One region of the Litorimonas sp. WD9-15 genome, then DNA from elsewhere that is predicted to be linked to it. Evidence: predicted binding sites of a transcription regulator. Region 1 holds the regulator's gene; each other region holds the start of a gene.

What was found. Region 1 encodes LexA, which represses DNA repair genes until DNA is damaged. Its sites were predicted from a motif close to ATGTTCCNCTTGTGTTCC; they were not measured.
Region 2: a site for LexA is predicted at 3,456-3,473, ahead of ACP9M6_RS04805 (Y-family DNA polymerase). Genes of this name have one in related genera too.
Region 3: a site for LexA is predicted at 3,484-3,501, ahead of radA (DNA repair protein RadA). Genes of this name have one in related genera too.

The regions. Positions count from the first base shown of each region.
Region 1 covers NZ_CP189850.1:1,833,238-1,838,835, reverse strand. The annotation lists gene ACP9M6_RS08645 (anthranilate synthase component II) at 1-97, shown strand, start outside; gene trpD (anthranilate phosphoribosyltransferase) at 94-1,113, shown strand; gene trpC (indole-3-glycerol phosphate synthase TrpC) at 1,110-1,913, shown strand; gene ACP9M6_RS08630 (DUF6980 family protein) at 1,931-2,131, shown strand; gene lexA (transcriptional repressor LexA) at 2,228-2,869, shown strand; gene ACP9M6_RS08620 (ComEC/Rec2 family competence protein) at 2,879-5,014, opposite strand; gene gltX (glutamate--tRNA ligase) at 5,074-5,598, shown strand, end outside.
Region 2 covers NZ_CP189850.1:1,014,105-1,019,702, forward strand. The annotation lists gene ACP9M6_RS04790 (class I SAM-dependent methyltransferase) at 1-669, shown strand, start outside; gene ACP9M6_RS04795 (leucine-rich repeat-containing protein kinase family protein) at 673-2,004, shown strand; gene ACP9M6_RS04800 (tetratricopeptide repeat protein) at 2,034-3,260, opposite strand; gene ACP9M6_RS04805 (Y-family DNA polymerase) at 3,477-4,775, shown strand; gene dapF (diaminopimelate epimerase) at 4,928-5,598, opposite strand, start outside.
Region 3 covers NZ_CP189850.1:1,965,143-1,970,740, reverse strand. The annotation lists gene ACP9M6_RS09255 (Rne/Rng family ribonuclease) at 1-215, shown strand, start outside; gene ACP9M6_RS09250 (M48 family metalloprotease) at 329-1,738, shown strand; gene ACP9M6_RS09245 (DsbA family protein) at 1,797-2,540, shown strand; gene ACP9M6_RS09240 (hypothetical protein) at 2,537-3,415, opposite strand; gene radA (DNA repair protein RadA) at 3,539-4,942, shown strand; gene ACP9M6_RS09230 (CvpA family protein) at 4,961-5,598, shown strand, end outside.

The DNA of each region.
Region 1 (5,598 bases):
CCCGATTCACGGGTTACAATTTCACCCCGAATCCATCGCGTCCGAGAACGGGCATAAGCTGATCGGACGGTTCCTCGACATTGCGGGGATGCGGTGAGCCTCAATACGGACATCTTCAAAACACTCGGCGCGGGCGACCGACCATCACCGGAAGCATTGCGTGCGGCCCTGACCTCAATCCTGAACGGCGAATCGCAATCGGAACAAGTCAGCGCCCTCCTTCTCGGTCTCGAAATGATTGGCTTGTCCGCACAGGAACTCCGTGTTGGCACAGAAGTCATGCGCGAGAACATGGTCCCTGTAGAGCTAGATTTCGACGTTATTGACATTGTCGGCACGGGTGGGACGGGATTGCATACGCTCTCCATCTCGACTGCAACCGCTCTCGTCTGCGCAGGCGCTGGGGCAAAGGTCGCGAAACATGGTAATCGTGCCGCGAGCAGCCTGACGGGAACCGCCGATACATTTGCAAAGCTCGGCGTGGACCTCGGCATGAGTCCCGCCACAGCGAAACTCTGTATTGAGGATGCAGGCATCGGCTTTCTTTTCGCGCCGAACCATCATCCCGCCATGCGACATACCGGACCTGCCCGCAAAGCACTGGGCATCCGGACATTGTTCAACATGCTCGGCCCGATGAGCAATCCGGCGCGCGCGTCGCATATTCTGCTCGGTGTCTGCGATGATGGGTGGAGACGCCCCATGGCGGAGGCGCTGGCGGAGCTCGGCACCAAACGCGCTTGGGTCGTTCACGGCGAAGACGGGCTGGACGAAATCACGACGACGGGAAAGACATTCGTCTCCGAAGTCCGCGCGGGAGCCGTGCGCGATTTTGAAATTGACCCGCGCGAATTTGGCATTCCGATTTCAGATATGGCGGAGTTGAAAGGCGGCGATCCCGATGTGAATGCGGCAGCGTTACAAGGCCTATTGGACGGCGAAAAATCTGCCTATCGGGACATCGTCATCCTGAACGCCGGTGTCGCCCTGATGATTGCGGGTGTCGCGGAAAATGTCGGTCTCGGCATTGTCAAAGCGACGCAATCCATCGATTCAGGGTTTGCCAAATTGGCGTTAAAGCGACTGACGGAACTCTCGGGGGTGAAATTATGACCTCGGCCCTGATGGACGCGCCGGATGTGTTAAAACGCATCGCCACCTATAAAGCCGATGAGGTCACGGCGTTGAAATCGCAGACCACGATAGAAGTGCTGCGCGAAACGGCAGCCGCTCTGCCCCATCCCCGCAAATTCGAAGATGCGATCAAAGCGGCGTCGGGTCCTGCACTCATCTGTGAAGTCAAAAAGGCGAGCCCGTCCAAAGGCATCATCCGCGAAGATTTCGATCCGGTGGACATCGCAAAAGCTTACGAAGCGGGTGGCGCGACTTGCCTCTCCGTGCTCACCGATGGCCCGGGATTCCAGGGCAGCAATGAAATTTTCGCGCAAGTCCGCGCAGCGACACATCTCCCCCTGCTCCGCAAGGACTTCATGCTCGATCCCATCCAAATCGCGGAAAGCGCCGCGATGGGGGCAGATTGTATTCTTGTCATTCTGGCGATGATTGGTGACGAGACGGCGAAAGCTCTGATGAAGGAGGCCGAAACGCTTGGGTTGGACGCCTTGGTTGAGACGCATGACGAAGCCGAGTTGAAACGTGCAATAGGATTGGGCGCGACTCTTATCGGGGTGAACAACCGCGACCTCCGAACATTCGATACAACGCTCGACACATTTGACTGCCTCTCGGGCTTAGCGCCAAAGGACTGCACACTGATCGCGGAGTCAGGCATTTTCACAAAAGACGACATCACCCGCCTCGCCGATAGCGGCGCGCAAGGCTATTTGATTGGCGAGAGTTTGATGCGGCAGGAGGATGTCGCAAAAGCCACGAATAAACTTATTATGAAATGACTGAGTATTGCTGTGACATGATGAAAGCTGATCTTGAACGGACATGTCCCGATCATCCTGACAGACATGATTGCTCAGACATGGTCATATTTCATCATAAAGATGATGATAACAATGATGAGTGGGGCATCTACATCAAGGATGGTGGACAATCTATTTACAGAATATATTTCTGCCCTTGGTGCGGCATTCAACTAGCAACGCAGGATGATGACTGATTTGCCTCACTTTTGATGTGACTTGACAATCAGCAGAACATCCGTAGAACAAAAGGCGATGTTGCTGATTTGTTCGGCCAAAATACGGAGACCGCTATGCTGACCCAGAAGCAGAGAGACCTGCTCATTCTCATTGATAAACGGATTAAGGCCGTGGGTGTACCGCCCTCCTATGATGAAATGAAGGATCAACTCGGTCTGGCGTCGAAATCCGGTATTCACCGGTTGATCTCAGCATTGGAAGAACGTGGCTTTATCCGCCGCCTGCCGAATAAGGCGCGGGCGATTGAAGTTTTGAAACTGCCGGAAGGTTATGATGAGGATAATGCGCTGACACCTGTTGCGGCCAATGACACATACGAAATTCCGTTTGTTGGCAAAATCGCGGCGGGGCTGCCCATTGCTGCCATTGAGGATAGCCACAACCTGATGGCTGTCCCACCCTCCATGATGGGCAATGGCGACCACTACGCGCTCGAAGTTGAAGGTGAGTCAATGATTGAAGCGGGCATTATGGACGGCGATATTGTTGTCATCCGCAAGGCCAATACAGCCCGCAATAATGAAATTGTAGTGGCCCTCGTCGATCAGGACGAAGCGACTCTCAAGCGCATTTACAAAACGGGTAATGAGATCGAGTTGATTGCGGAGAATAAAGAGTTTCCGACAAAGACCTACGGTCCGGACCGTGTCGAGGTTCAGGGTGTGCTCGTAGGGCTCGTCCGCAGCTACCAGTAAGTCAGATATTTATGGATTATGCCAAAGCCGCCGCTGTCCTTCGGGGCGGCGCGCGGCTTTTGTCGTTAGAGTGTCTTTCAGATAGACGTCCAGCGCACCCGTCTCCCATAATGTTGTTTCGTCAATCAGAACTGAATCGCAGTTTCGACGCGCCACGGGTCCGGCCCGCCTGACCGAGAGGATGACGAGATCAGAGGTTTCGCATTCTGCCGGCACTTCGGACGGGCTCTGTAAAATTGAGATTTGCCAAGCTCCAATCCTCGCGCGGCATGCCAGCGCATCGCATTGCGCGAGACTGTCCTTGAATGGCAACCAATCGACGTCGTTCAATCCCGCACGCTGCGCGAATTGATCGCGGCCATATCTATCGGGGCGGCGTGAATCGACGAGGAGGATAGGATCACCCTCACCCGTATCCGGCATCTGCCAGAACGCGACTTTGCCGTCTTCGGAAATACGGAGGTCAGGGACGTCCGCGCTGTTCCAGCCCGCGAAACTCATGAGCATCATTAACAGGCCCGCTAATTTCATCCACCGCCTAGCAATGCAGATGATCGCAAACCCCAATCCGTAAACCGGTAGAACCCAATCGGGCGGCGCGGGGATGTAAGCCATAGCCCCCGGCCAGCCCGCAACCCAATCTGCTGCCGCGAGGATAGGCTCCATCGCCTGCCCCATCAGCCAGAGCGGCACGCGTTCCAAACCCAGTGGAATTGCGAGCAGTGAGATAACAGCCAGCGGCATCACGGCCAGCGAAAAAAGCGGCATTGCCAGAAGGTTACCTATAAAGCCATATTTGGCGAAACGGTTGAAATGGAACAGTGCAAACCCACCCGTCGCAAATCCGGCGACGAGGCTGGTGACACTCAGGGAGGTGAAGAAGTTCACGCCTCTACGAAATCGCGTCGGTTGAACATAGACGGGCCGGATGGATTGCCAATATTGGTAGGTCAGGACGAGTGCGGCGACGGCCGCGAATGACATCTGGAACCCGACGGAAATCAGGCTCTCGGGGTGAAGCGTGAGCGTGAGGAGTGCCGCCACGCAAACGGAGCGCATGGAGACCGCCCGCCTGTCCAGTATGACGGCAAGAAACACAATCACCGCCATGACCCAGGCGCGTTGGGTCGCGACCGATGCACCGGACAGAACGAGATAGGCCGTCGCCGCGATTATTCCGATGACGGCTGCGGGCTTGCGCACATCATATCGGCGCGAGAGCGGCAGGATACAGGCGAGCAGCAGCGTCATAACGGTAAACGTCCCGCCCGCCAGCAAGCCCATATGCAATCCCGAAATTGCGAGAATATGCGCCAGACCTGCGACGCGCAGGTTCTCCGTCTGCTCCTCGGGGATATAGCGTCGGACACCGGTCATCAGAGCTGCTTGAAGTCCTGCTGTTTCAGCCGGAGCCACTGCCATAACCCGGTCTGCAAGCCCAAACCGCCACCGAACAATCGCTCGTCTGGTCGAATCGACAAGGCCAAGCTCCGCATCGCCCTGTTGCCGCGGCGCGCCATATCCAAATCCGTAACCCCCAATGCCCTTGAAATAGGCCGCCTGCGCCGGATCATATCCCCCTGGCACGACAGGTCCGGGCGGAGCCTTCATAGCGGCCAGCCAATTGATTGTATCGCCTGCAAGGATGGGCGGATCGGGCGCTTTGGTGACGCGGATGCGTACCCGCTTAGGCGTTTCGGCGTTGGATAATCGTTCGATGTCCAGAACCTCGATCACATAGCGCTCGCTTCGCCCCGATTTCTCGATCGCGCTGACCCAGCCCTCGACGCGGTAAGTATATTCCTGAACGGGGAGACGCGGCGTTTCGGCGGCAGCACTGTGCCAGAGGCTCCGCCCAAAACCGAGTGCGATCAGGAGCGCAATCCAGACCAGCCCCTGCCCCACAAAATCCTTGCGCGACGATACGATCCACAAAACGGCAAAGCCCAGAATAGCTTGCCCCACCAAGATGACGCCAGGTTCTTGCGGCAGCGCGAAATAGGCGCCGATCCCGACTGCAAATGCGATCACGCCCGTGTTAAAATCCGGCTCGACCTGCAGACGGGCAGCCCACCGCGCAAACTGCCTTTCCGCAGGTCCGTCATGCGGCCAATCCCGCGCAAAATCGCTATTATCCCCGAACATCCCGTGCCATAGAGCGACGAAATTCAGGAACAATGCAAGCGAGAAAGTCTTATATCTGTATGAGCCACCCCGTCGTCACACGTTTTGCCCCCTCGCCCACCGGATATTTACATATTGGCGGGGCCAGAACAGCCTTGTTCAATTACTATTTTGCCAAGAAAATGGGTGGGACATTTCGCCTGCGCGTGGAAGATACTGACAAAGCCCGCAGTACGGAGGATGCGACCCGCGCGATTCTCGACGGGATGGCATGGCTCGGCGTCAAACATGATGGCGATGTCGTCTATCAAAGCCGCAATGCTGACGACCACGTCGCCGCCGCCGAGACGATGCTGGCAAATGGCACGGCCTATCGCTGTTATGCGACTGATGAAGAGGTCGACGCTCTCAAAGCCGAAGCCCGCGAAAACAACCGCGCCTTCCGTAGCCCCTATCGCGACAGCACGGACGAAAAAGACGCCCCCTTCGCCGTTCGCTTCCGTGTGCCTGAAGGACAGACCGTTATTCAGGATCATGTGCAGGGCGAAGTCAAATGGGACAATTCTACCTTTGACGACCTCGTCCTCCTGCGTGCGGACAGAACG
Region 2 (5,598 bases), 820 kb from region 1:
GGGGGCGGGGATTTTGCGAAAGTCGGCGAGAGTTTTCGGGCGCGGTTTCGTCAGCACGGCCTGACACCCGATATGGATATTCTGGACGTGGGTTGCGGGCAGGGGCGGATGGCGCGGCCTTTGGTGGGGGAATTGGACGGCGGGTCCTATACCGGGTTTGATATTGAGCGGACGGGCATTGACTGGTGCCGGGAGCATTATGCGGATGTGCCGAATTTCACCTTTGACCATGCCGATGTTTTCAATGCGCGGTACAATCCGTATGGTGCGGTCGCGGCGAAAGATTACGTTTTTCCCTATGCAGATGGCAGGTTCGACTTCGTCTTCCTGACCTCCGTCTTCACCCATATGTTCGCGAATGATGTGGAAAATTATCTTTCGGAAATTGCGCGGGTATTGAAGCCAGGCGGCAAAGCCCTCATCACATGGTTCCTGTGGGATGAGGCGCCGAAATTAAATCCCATCATGGATTTCCACGCCGAGGTCGACGCGGTTAGCCGGACGACCCTGCCCGAAAACCCGGAAGCTGCATTGGCGTTTAACCGCGATTGGGTCGAGGCGCTCTATGCGCGATTGGGGTTGGAGATTGAGGGGATAGAATTGGGCGGTTGGCGCGAGAGTGTTCTGGATGGGTCAATTCAGGATTTGGTGGTTGGGGTGAAAGCGTAGATTATGACTCATCACACTCTTAATGATTTAAAAAATGGACGCCTTGCCGGTCTGCGCGAAGTCAAAATTTCCGATGGCTTGACCGAGGTTCCACGAGAGATTTTTGATCTGGCCGACACACTCGAAATTCTCGATTTATCCGGCAATCAGATAAAATCTCTGCCGGATGATTTTGCGCGGCTCTCGCACTTAAAAATCCTGTTTCTCGCCAATAATGATTTCACCGTCTTTCCCAAAGTTTTGAGTCAATGCGCCAAGCTTTCAATGATCGGATTCAAGGCGAATAAAATTTCGCAACTGCCAGAGTACGCGCTCCCGAAACAGACGCGCTGGCTTATCTTGACGGATAATAAATTGACGCATTTACCGGACTCCATTGGAGACTTGCCGCATTTGCAAAAACTGATGCTGGCGGGAAATCAATTGGCGGAGTTGCCGCTTTCCATTGCGCAGTGTCATGCGCTGGAACTGATCCGTATTTCCGCCAATCAATTAACAGCGTTTCCGGGCGCGTTGCTCGGCCTACCAAAATTGGCATGGCTGGCATTTTCGGGCAATCCGTTTTGCGTGCCTTTTCCGGAAAATGACGCACTCCCTACTGTCAGTTTTGACGACGTTTCGCGGGGCGAGATATTGGGGGCGGGCGCGTCGGGTATCATCACGCGGGGCGACTGGATCAATGCGCCAACAACGATTGAAAATCCGCAAGGCCCTCTCGCCGTCAAAACATTTAAAGGCGCGGTGACATCCGATGGTTATCCGCGTGATGAGTTTGCCGCTAGCCTCGCCGCGGGGGTGCAGGACGGCCTGATCCCTATTTTGGCGACGATTATATCGGAGTTAGAAATGGGCCTCGTCATGGAATTAATTGAGGAGCGTTTTTCCAATCTGGGCCAGCCGCCGAACCTTGAGACTTGCACGCGCGATGTGTTCTTAAAAGACACGGTTTTTAGCCCTGAAAAGGTTTTGAAAATGGCACAAAGTCTGTCGCGCATCATGGTGCATTTGCGCGCCCGCGATATTTGTCACGGCGATCTCTACGCGCATAATATTTTAGTCAATGAGGCGGGTGACATCCTCCTCGGCGATTTCGGCGCGGCCTCGCATTATGTGTCCTTGAGTCACGCACATGCCAAAGCGCTGGAATCTATTGAGGTTCGAGCCTTTGGGTGTTTTCTGGAAGATATTCTGGGCACGATGAAGCTCGAGGACTGTCGGATAGATTTCATAACGACTCTTAAAAAATTGTCGGAATCCTGTCTACGACCCAATGCGAATCAAAGACCGGATTTCGCAAGACTCCAAGAGCAGCTTTGCGCTTTGCCCGTCACGTAACGAAACCCATATTTTGTGCCAATCGCCATTTATTTTCGGTTGATGAGGCCACTTGTGACAGTTCGAATCGTCAAAACCATGATAAAAAATAGAAAGTAAATTGAAAGCTTGGATAGAAGGTCGCTTTTATACCATTCGCCGCCCGTTTCTTTCACGTAATGAAAATCACTTACGGCGATATTATATGATCTCTCAATTTTCTCGAATTTTGACTGTCGGAAATTATGGTCTTCCGCAAAGTCCACAGCTTGGCGATAGGCGTGTTCTAGAGTCTCTAATGAAATTTCAGTTTGAAATACGGAAAGAAATTTATTTTTGAAAAACGGAAGTCTCGTATCGCCGTGCCGGGGGTCTCGCTCTCTAACAAATGTGGATTGCTCTCTTAGGAAAAAATACATGAAAGCTCTCTCATAATCTTGATTGACGCCGTCTCCATAAAAATAAGCCCAAGCTAATTTTTGTGAGGCTTCCCAACTGTCACCAGCGGCGGCAGAGTTTAGCTTTTCGACATAGTCATGATTGTCGCCAGCTTCCAAGGCTTGTTCAGCAAGATAGTAATTGGATTTTCCATGACCCTCTTCTGCGGCTTGTTTGGTAAAATAATCAAATTTTTCAGAATCGGGTTGGACGTCGAGACCTTTTTTGTAGATTTCTGCCAGGTGGATGGCAGCTTCTGTTTTGCCTGCAAAGAATGCTTTTTCCAAATAGTGTCGTGACGCGACATAATCTTTTTTTATGACGCCATAATATTTTTTCTTATCTTTCTTCAAATAATAATTGAGGGAAGAACTCCCATGAAACAAACGGTCTCCGCGCTTTAACCAACAATTTGGATCCTTTGCCAAGGCGTGATCTTTTGGAAAATCAACGAGACCTTTTCGACATAACCATTTTAAATTTTTAGTGGCGGACGCTTCCGCTTTTTCCATGCCACTAATTTGAGGGCTGGTATGTGGACCTTGGGCTTTTATCAACCAAGGTAAGGCGTCCTGATATCTGGGCTTTTTACGATCGCCAAAAGCCAGAACTTGAGCGACGGCGAGCTCAGATTTCGCATGACCTTTTTCAGCAGATTTTAAGTACCAAAAAAGAGCTTGATCCAGATTCTTTTCGACACCGCGTCCGTAATAATATTGACTGCCTTTTTGGAATTGAGCTTGTGCGAGCGTTAATTCACTGTCAGTCGTTCCTGCTTGTGCGACAAAACTTACCGTTAAATGTAAAAATAAACCAATCAATATAGTTAAAGATTTCACAAAGCGAGACACGTTCAAAAACTAGCATTTAATATTTAAATAGCCGTAAAACGGTGAGGTTAATCGAAATGTTAAATATGTGTATAGCGTGCATTTAGAAAAGTTCATTATTTAGGCGGGCTTTCGTTAAATTAAAGATATAGGAATATAGTCTTATCCACAGGCTAAATCCCCCACTCGCTCGACTCTCCTTGTTTGTTCTGCTTTCGTTCTCGTATGAACACACCGTCCCAATTTCCGCCTCTGATGGCGACCGAGCCTAAACGTAACTGGTCCATGTTTCTGGATTTTGACAGTTTTTTTGCCCATGTGGAGAAGCAATCCGACCCTGCGCTGCACAACTTGCCGGTGGCTGTTTGCCCCACGCCGACGCCTTATTCAGGGGTGATTGCGTGCTGTTATCAGTCCAAGGCGGCGGGTGTGAAGCGGGGGATGAAACGGGCGGAGGCCGAGGCGCTCTGCCCCGACATCGTCTTCCGCCACGCGCGGCATGATGTTTATATCCGCAAACACCACACGATCATTGAGGTCATAGAACGCCACGTCCCCGTCGAGAAGGCCTGGTCCGTGGACGAGATGTCGATCGATCTAAAACGGATGCGGATTTCCGATGCGGTCGCGCTGGTGAAGGCGATCAAGGCGGATTTGGCCGAGGCGCTCGGTCCCCTTGTCACGGCGAGTTTTGGGATTGCACAGACGGGGCTGCTCGCCAAAATCGCGGCGGAAGCGAATAAACCGGACGGCCTCGTCGTGTTCCATCCACGCGAAATGCCCGACCGCCTCCACGGGATAGAGTTAAAAGATATTCCCGGCGTGGCGCGGGGGATGCTCGTGCGGTTGCGGCGGGCGGGCGTGACGACGACGGAGGGGCTGCTAAATCTACAGCCGAAACAAGTGCGTCGTATTTGGGGTAGTGTCGAGGGCGAACGGCTCTGGCGGGCGCTGCACGGGGAACACACGGAACGACCCGCCACCAAGCGTTCCATGTTCGGTCATTCGCGGGTGCTGGCGCGGAGTTGGCGCAACCCGAAAAAGGCGGGCGAGTGTCTGCGGATTCTGACGACCCACGCGGCGCGGCGATTGCGGGCGGATGACTTCTTTGCGACGCGTCTGACGGTCTCGGTCAAGACGGGGAAGGGGATGCGCCTCGCCATGGATCGTGAATTTCCAGCGGTACGGGATGATTTCTCGCTGCACCGGATTGTGGCGGAGACCTTTGACGGGATTGTGAGAAAATCGCGGGAGTCGGACTTCATGCACGTCTCCATCATGCTGCACGGTGTCATTAAAGAAGACGAGATTGTCGGCGATCTGTTTACCGGCCCGCGCGATCTGCCGAGGACGGATAAGGCCGTTCACGTCATGGATGCGCTAAACCAGAAATATGAAAAATCAGTCCTGAAACTCGGCGCACCGGACGACTTACCCGGCGGCTATGACGGCGTGAAGATTGCGTTTGGGCGGATACCCGCCAAAGCGGATATGTTCGCGGCGGGGTCTGGCGGGATGGGGTGAGTTAATTTCACAGAAATAATTAATTGCAGATGTCATCCCGCACAAGCCCGAAGGGCGCTGATGCGGGACCTAACGTTTGCAGAACGCAGAGTGCATCATATAGGCAATAGGCCCCGCATCTCCACTGCGTTACGTGCGGGGTGACAGCGCCATTAAACCGTCCCCTCACTTTCCAATTCCACAGGCCCGGTCATGATCACGTGGCCGTCACTTTCCCGCCATTCAATGTGCAACACGCCGCCATCGACCTCTACTGTGACATCGCGTCCCGTGCGTTTCTGGCGGTGGGCCGCGACGACCGCCGCACAGGCGCCCGTGCCGCAGGCCAGGGTCATGCCGACGCCGCGTTCCCAGACTTTCAGGCGGATGCGGTCATCTGCGAGGACTTTGGCAAAACCGACATTGGCTTGTTCGGGGAACAGGGGGTGGAATTCGATCATGGGGCCGGCGAGGTCCGGTTTTACGGTCGTGAAATCCTCGACGAAAAAGACGCAATGCGGATTGCCCATACTGACCGCGCCGGGGTTGCTCAGGACCGGATTATCTATCGGGCCGATTTTCACGTCGATATGATGCGTATGCATGGATTCTTCCAGCGGGATTTGCGTCCAGTCGAGTTTCGGTTCGCCCATATCAACCGCGATTTCGAACTCGCCTGCGCGGGTGCAATAGAGCAGCCCGTCATTCGTCTCGACGACGCAAGTGTCTGTACCGCTATCGCGCATATGAAGCCAAGCCGTCGTGCGCGTCGCATTCCCGCAGGCATCGACTTCGAACCCTTTTTGGTTGCGGATTTCCATGAAAATATTGGCGTCCGGTGATT
Region 3 (5,598 bases), 130 kb from region 1:
AGAAAGCAGCGCCAAAAGCGAAAGCAGACCCGGTTGCATCTGAAGCCAAACCAACGCGGACCCGCAAAGCGCCGGCAAAAGCGAAACCTGCTGCTGAAACGCCGAAAGCCGAAGCCGCAGCTACGCCTAAACCGGCTGTTGCGCCGTCAAAGGCCGCACCTGAAAAAGCGCCAGAGAAAAAGAAGAAACGCGGGTGGTGGTCACGCCGTAAATAGGCTGATGAATATAACTTATGTCGCCATACCAGGGTCAGTGGTCACGAAAATGTCACTGATACATGGAGGCGGCGTAACTTGACGGTTTTACGGAGAGGTCTCACATCATGCTTATGACTCACAGGCCTCTCCACCTCGCCAAACGGCTGAGACTATTTCTGATCGCATGCCTTTCGGTCTGTGTTTGTGCGGCGCAAGCCAATGCGCAATCCCTGCTGCGGGATACCGAGATTGAAGAAACGCTGCGGGAGTTTACGGATCCGATTTTACGCGCAGGCGGGCTAAACCCATCCTCCGTCGATATCTACCTCGTCAATGATCCGTCCCTGAATGCTTTCGTCACGCGCGGACAGAACATATTTCTCCATTCCGGCCTCATACTCGAAGCCGACAATCCGAACCAGCTCAAAGGCGTGATCGCGCATGAGACGGGCCATATTACGGGCGGGCATATTGTGCGATCAGATTACGGCAATCGCAGCGCCTATGGCGCTATGCTCATCGCAGCGGGTCTTGGCCTTGCCGCTATCCTCGCTGGGGAAGCTGAAGCGGGCGCACTCGTTATTGGTGGGTCGCAGCAATTCGGCGTCCTCGAAGCTCTCGCCTATTCCCGCGTAAATGAAGCCGCGGCTGATCAATATGCGTTCGAATATATGGACCGCACGGGTCAGAGCAGTGAAGGCTTGATCGAATTTTTCGAAAACTTCCGCGCGCAAGAAGTGCTGAGCCAAGCACGACGCTATCCCTATTTTCGTGGGCATCCACTCTCGGCTGACCGCATTGACGCCCTGCGTGAAAAAGTTCGCGATTCTGAACATACGGGCAAAACAGACACACCCGAAGAAATTCATAAGCACAAGATGATGCAGGCAAAATTGCGGGGCTTCCTCGAAGGGCCGCAGCTCGTCTATTCCCGCTTCCCACTCTCCGACCAATCTCAATATGCCCGCTATGCCCGCGCCGTGGCCAACTTCAAACAGGCCGACCTAAAACAGGCGATTAAAGAGATTGATAGTTTGATTGAGGAAGAACCCGGCAATCCGTATTTCTACGAGTTGAAGGCGCAAATCCTTTATGAGTCCGGCCAAGGTGAAGCGTCAATTGCGCCGGCCCAAGATGCGTTGGACCGCAAACCTGACGCGCCTCTCCTTATGATCGCGCTGGCCCAATCAAAAATGCAAACCCGCGATACGGGCGATTACACGCGCGCTGTCGAACTCCTGAAAGCTGCGCTGCAATATGAGCCGAATAACGCCCATGCTTGGCGTCTTCTGGCCGATGTCTATGCCGCACAAGGTGAAGACGCCCTGGCCAAATATGCAACGGCGGAACGGTTCTATGCGCGCGGCGATATTGTCAGTGCCCGGTCTTTTGCCCAACGTGCGCAGGAAGACCTCCCCCGCACACTGCCGCAATGGCGTCGGGCCTCGGATATAGTTGTCGTCGCAGAGACACAGTTAGCGACCAAAGATGGCCGCCGTCGGGCGGGGCGCAAACCCCTCGTCTCCTTAACCACCCGCTGATATTTATACCTTATAGAGTCCGTAACCGCGTCCGCGCGTCCTGACGAAAGATATTGCCATGAGAACCCTTTTAATGACGTCCATCGCGACGGCTGGCCTGATGATTTCCGGTTGCGCCGAAGCCGGCCCAACGACTGATCTGAATAAAACCGAGATCGAAGAGATCGTGCGAAGCTATCTCCTCGAAAACCCCGAAATCATTCGCGAAGCCATTGAAGCCCTGCAAGTCAAAGAAATGGCGGCGGAGGAAGAACTCAACCGCGCGTCAATCGTTGCGGCCAGAGACGCCCTCGAAAATGATCCGCGCGACGTCTCCATCGGGCCGAAAGATGCCAAAGTCACCATTGTCGAATTTTTCGATTATAATTGTGGGTTCTGCAAACGCGCGACACCTTGGGTCAAAGAGGCGATTGAAGAACATGGCGATGATATCCGCGTTGTGTTCAAAGAGCTCCCCATTCTTGACAATCGGACCAAGACATCCCGTCCAGCCGCGAAGGCCGCCCTCGCCGCCGCGCGTCAGGGTAAATATTCAGCCATGCACTTCGCCCTGATGGAATCGAAAAGCCTGACGGCAGACAGCATTCGTGATCTGGCCGAAGAGGTCGGTCTGGATATGCGGAAATTCGATGCAGACCTCGCGGATCCATCCATTGAACAACATATTGAAGATACGCTTATACTCGCCAATCGCTTACCTGCTCTGACGGGCACACCGTTCTTTGTGATTGGTGATGAATATGTGTCCGGTGCGGATACGCGTCGTCTTGAGCAACTTCTGGAAGATGCACTTAACGGCTAAGGCGCGAATACCGTATAGGTCACATCGGCAGACAGTTTGCCGATGCCCTGCGAGAAATCATAGCTATTGCCCGTCACGGGTGACGCCCGCAGGCGGTAAACGCTGGCAAAGCCTGCGGCTTGTTGTGCAATCGAGCCGGGTATGCGCGCCGTCCGACGGCCGCCGTCAAAGACTTTCGTGTCTCCCGCTGAAAGATCATCCAATGTTGACCCTGTTGTGTTGCGACCAATCACAATACCGTCCCCACCCACAGAAGGTCGCTGTGCGCGTTGGCCAATCGATGCAGAGGCCGGTGCAAACTCAATCAATTGATAGCCGATATTTGCATAACCCAGCCCGCTAAAATCACCACTCGTTTCAAGATTTGTCGCCTGCGCGTAAATGTCAAAGGCCGTATTGGACGTCACAAAAAACCAGGCAAAGCGTGTATTTGTTCCCAACAGGTCAATGTCTGTATTATTGTCCAGACCAAAGGCTGTGTAACTGTCATTGGCATCCAGCATCTGGAAGGAAGGGTTGTTCTGATAAGCCCCGCCAAAGGTCTGGCCCGTAATCTCAAACGGCCAGCCGCCTGAGGTCCCATCACTTATCGGATCGAATGGAAAGTTCACGGGGACACCGTCTTGTGCGATCAGATCGTTACCCGCCTCACCGGATGTCACATCGTCCAATAGCACGAAATCATGCACGAGTGGTGCAACACCGTTATTTTCGACAAAATCACCGCCGGAAAAAACTATGACGACCGCATTCGCGCGGAAAAATGGGCGATCATTCACGGCCGCATTCGCGACGGCGACTAAGGCCAGCGCACTCATTGCGCCCAGTGCAAGCTTTCGCACAACATTCATTTTTGATGGTGTGGCTGTTCCCACGTCAAACCCTTTCCCAAAATCTGTCATATTATGAGAGAGGCAGGGTTAATATTCCCTCCACGGCAATCAGAACAAAACATAAACACTCTTTGACAAATGCAGTTCCGCGTGGGAAAGCAAATTATGCCAAAGCCGTCTTCCATCTTCGTCTGTCAATCCTGCGGGACCGTTCACGGCAAATGGGCGGGACGTTGCGATTCCTGTGGCGAGTGGAACAGTCTTGTCGAAGAAGCGCAGAGCCAAAACGCAAAACCCGCCCATAAACGCCGCAAAGGGCGCGGTATGGAATTTGTTGATCTCGGCGGGGAGTCGCCTGATGTCGCGCGGTTAAAGACGGGCATTGCCGAATTGGACCGCGTCACCGGAGGTGGTTTGGTGCCAGGCTCCGCCCTTCTCGTCGGCGGGGATCCGGGCATAGGGAAATCCACCTTACTCCTGCAAGCAACAGGTAAGCTGGCCGAGGGCGGGTTTAATACCGCCTATATTTCCGGCGAAGAATCAACTGGACAAGTAAGGCGACGCGCAAAACGTCTCGGCGTTTCGGAACAGCCTGTGTCCCTCGGCGCGGAAACATCGCTGGGACCAATTTTGGACGGGCTCATTTCCGCGAAGCCGGATGTTGTGATTATCGACTCTATTCAAACGCTCTGGACCGACCAACTGGGTGCGGCCCCCGGCACCGTAGCGCAAGTGCGGGCTTGCGCGCAGGAACTGACCCGCTTTGCCAAGAAGAGCGGAGCCTGTGTCATCCTCGTCGGACACGTGACGAAAGATGGACAGATCGCTGGCCCGCGCGTCGTCGAACATATGGTCGATGCCGTGCTCTATTTCGAAGGCGATCGTGCGCATCAGTTCCGGATCTTGCGCGCGCATAAAAACCGCTTTGGTCCGACGGATGAAATCGGCGTGTTTGAAATGCGTGAGAGCGGCTTGTCAGAAGTTCCAAACCCGTCCGCCCTCTTCCTCGATGGGCGCGGCGAAACCTCCTCCGGCGCGGCAGTCTTCGCAGGGCTTGAGGGGTCTCGCCCTGTCCTGACCGAAATCCAAGCCCTCGTGGCCCCCGCGGCCTTTGGGACGCCCCGGCGGTCTGTCGTGGGATGGGATAATAGTCGTCTCGCCATGGTCTTGGCCGTTTTGGAAACACGGTGCGGCGTCAGCTTTGCGGGAAAAGATGTTTACCTTAACGTTGCGGGAGGATTGCGCATCAATGAACCTGCCGCTGACCTTGCCGTTGCAGCCGCTATTGCCTCCTCCGCTTTTGACGTCCCGCTGCCGTCAGACTCTGTTGTCTTTGGCGAGATTAGCCTTTCCGGTGATGTCCGTCCTGTGGGTCGGTCAGATGCGAGGCTCAAGGAAGCCGCGAAGCTCGGCTTTCACCGCGCGATTACGGCCCGTCCACAGAAGAGAGACGAAAACGACAATTCCGCCCTGCCCCTGATTGCAATCAAGGCTTTGCCCGACCTCATCCGCCGTGTAGAAGCCAGCACAGAAAGCGGTCTTGACCATCCGTCGAGTTGGGCCGCCTAGCAGGAGCCCACGCCCGCCATGACATTGCAGACCTCTGCCAATCTCCTAAATTTTGTCACGATAGGACCTTGGGAATTCAACGGGTTTGACGTTGTCGTCCTGATTATACTCCTGATTTCAATGCTCTATGCCGCTTCACGTGGGCTATTACGCGAAGTCGTCTCTATTGCGGCGCTCCTAGTCGCAGCCACAATCACGCTGTTCGTGTGGGGTCAGTTTCGATTCGCGGCGCAGGACTTTATCTCTCCGCAATGGTTGGCAGACGGGGCCTTAGTGCTGGGCGTTTTCGCCCTGACATATCTCGTCATGGTCTTGATCATGTCTAAGATTGGAAAATCAATCGCCGGACGGGAAAGCGGGTTTTTGGACCGTGTCTTGGGTGCGGGCTTTGGCATTGCGCGCGGCCTCATCATCGCGGCTCTTGGCGTTATGATTCTCACAGCGGGAAATAGGGCCTCCAATGAAGCCCAAACCTATAAGGCCACATTACAGGCCCAAGGCATTTATGATGAGGTCATTAGCCAAATGCCGAAATCCATGCGGGAACAAATGGAAGCCGAGCCCAAACCGCTCCCGACAATGCTGGAAAACTCCGTATTTTATCCGATGCTGGACAAAATCGGGGCAGCCATTCGCGCCCTGCCCTTCACGAAAAT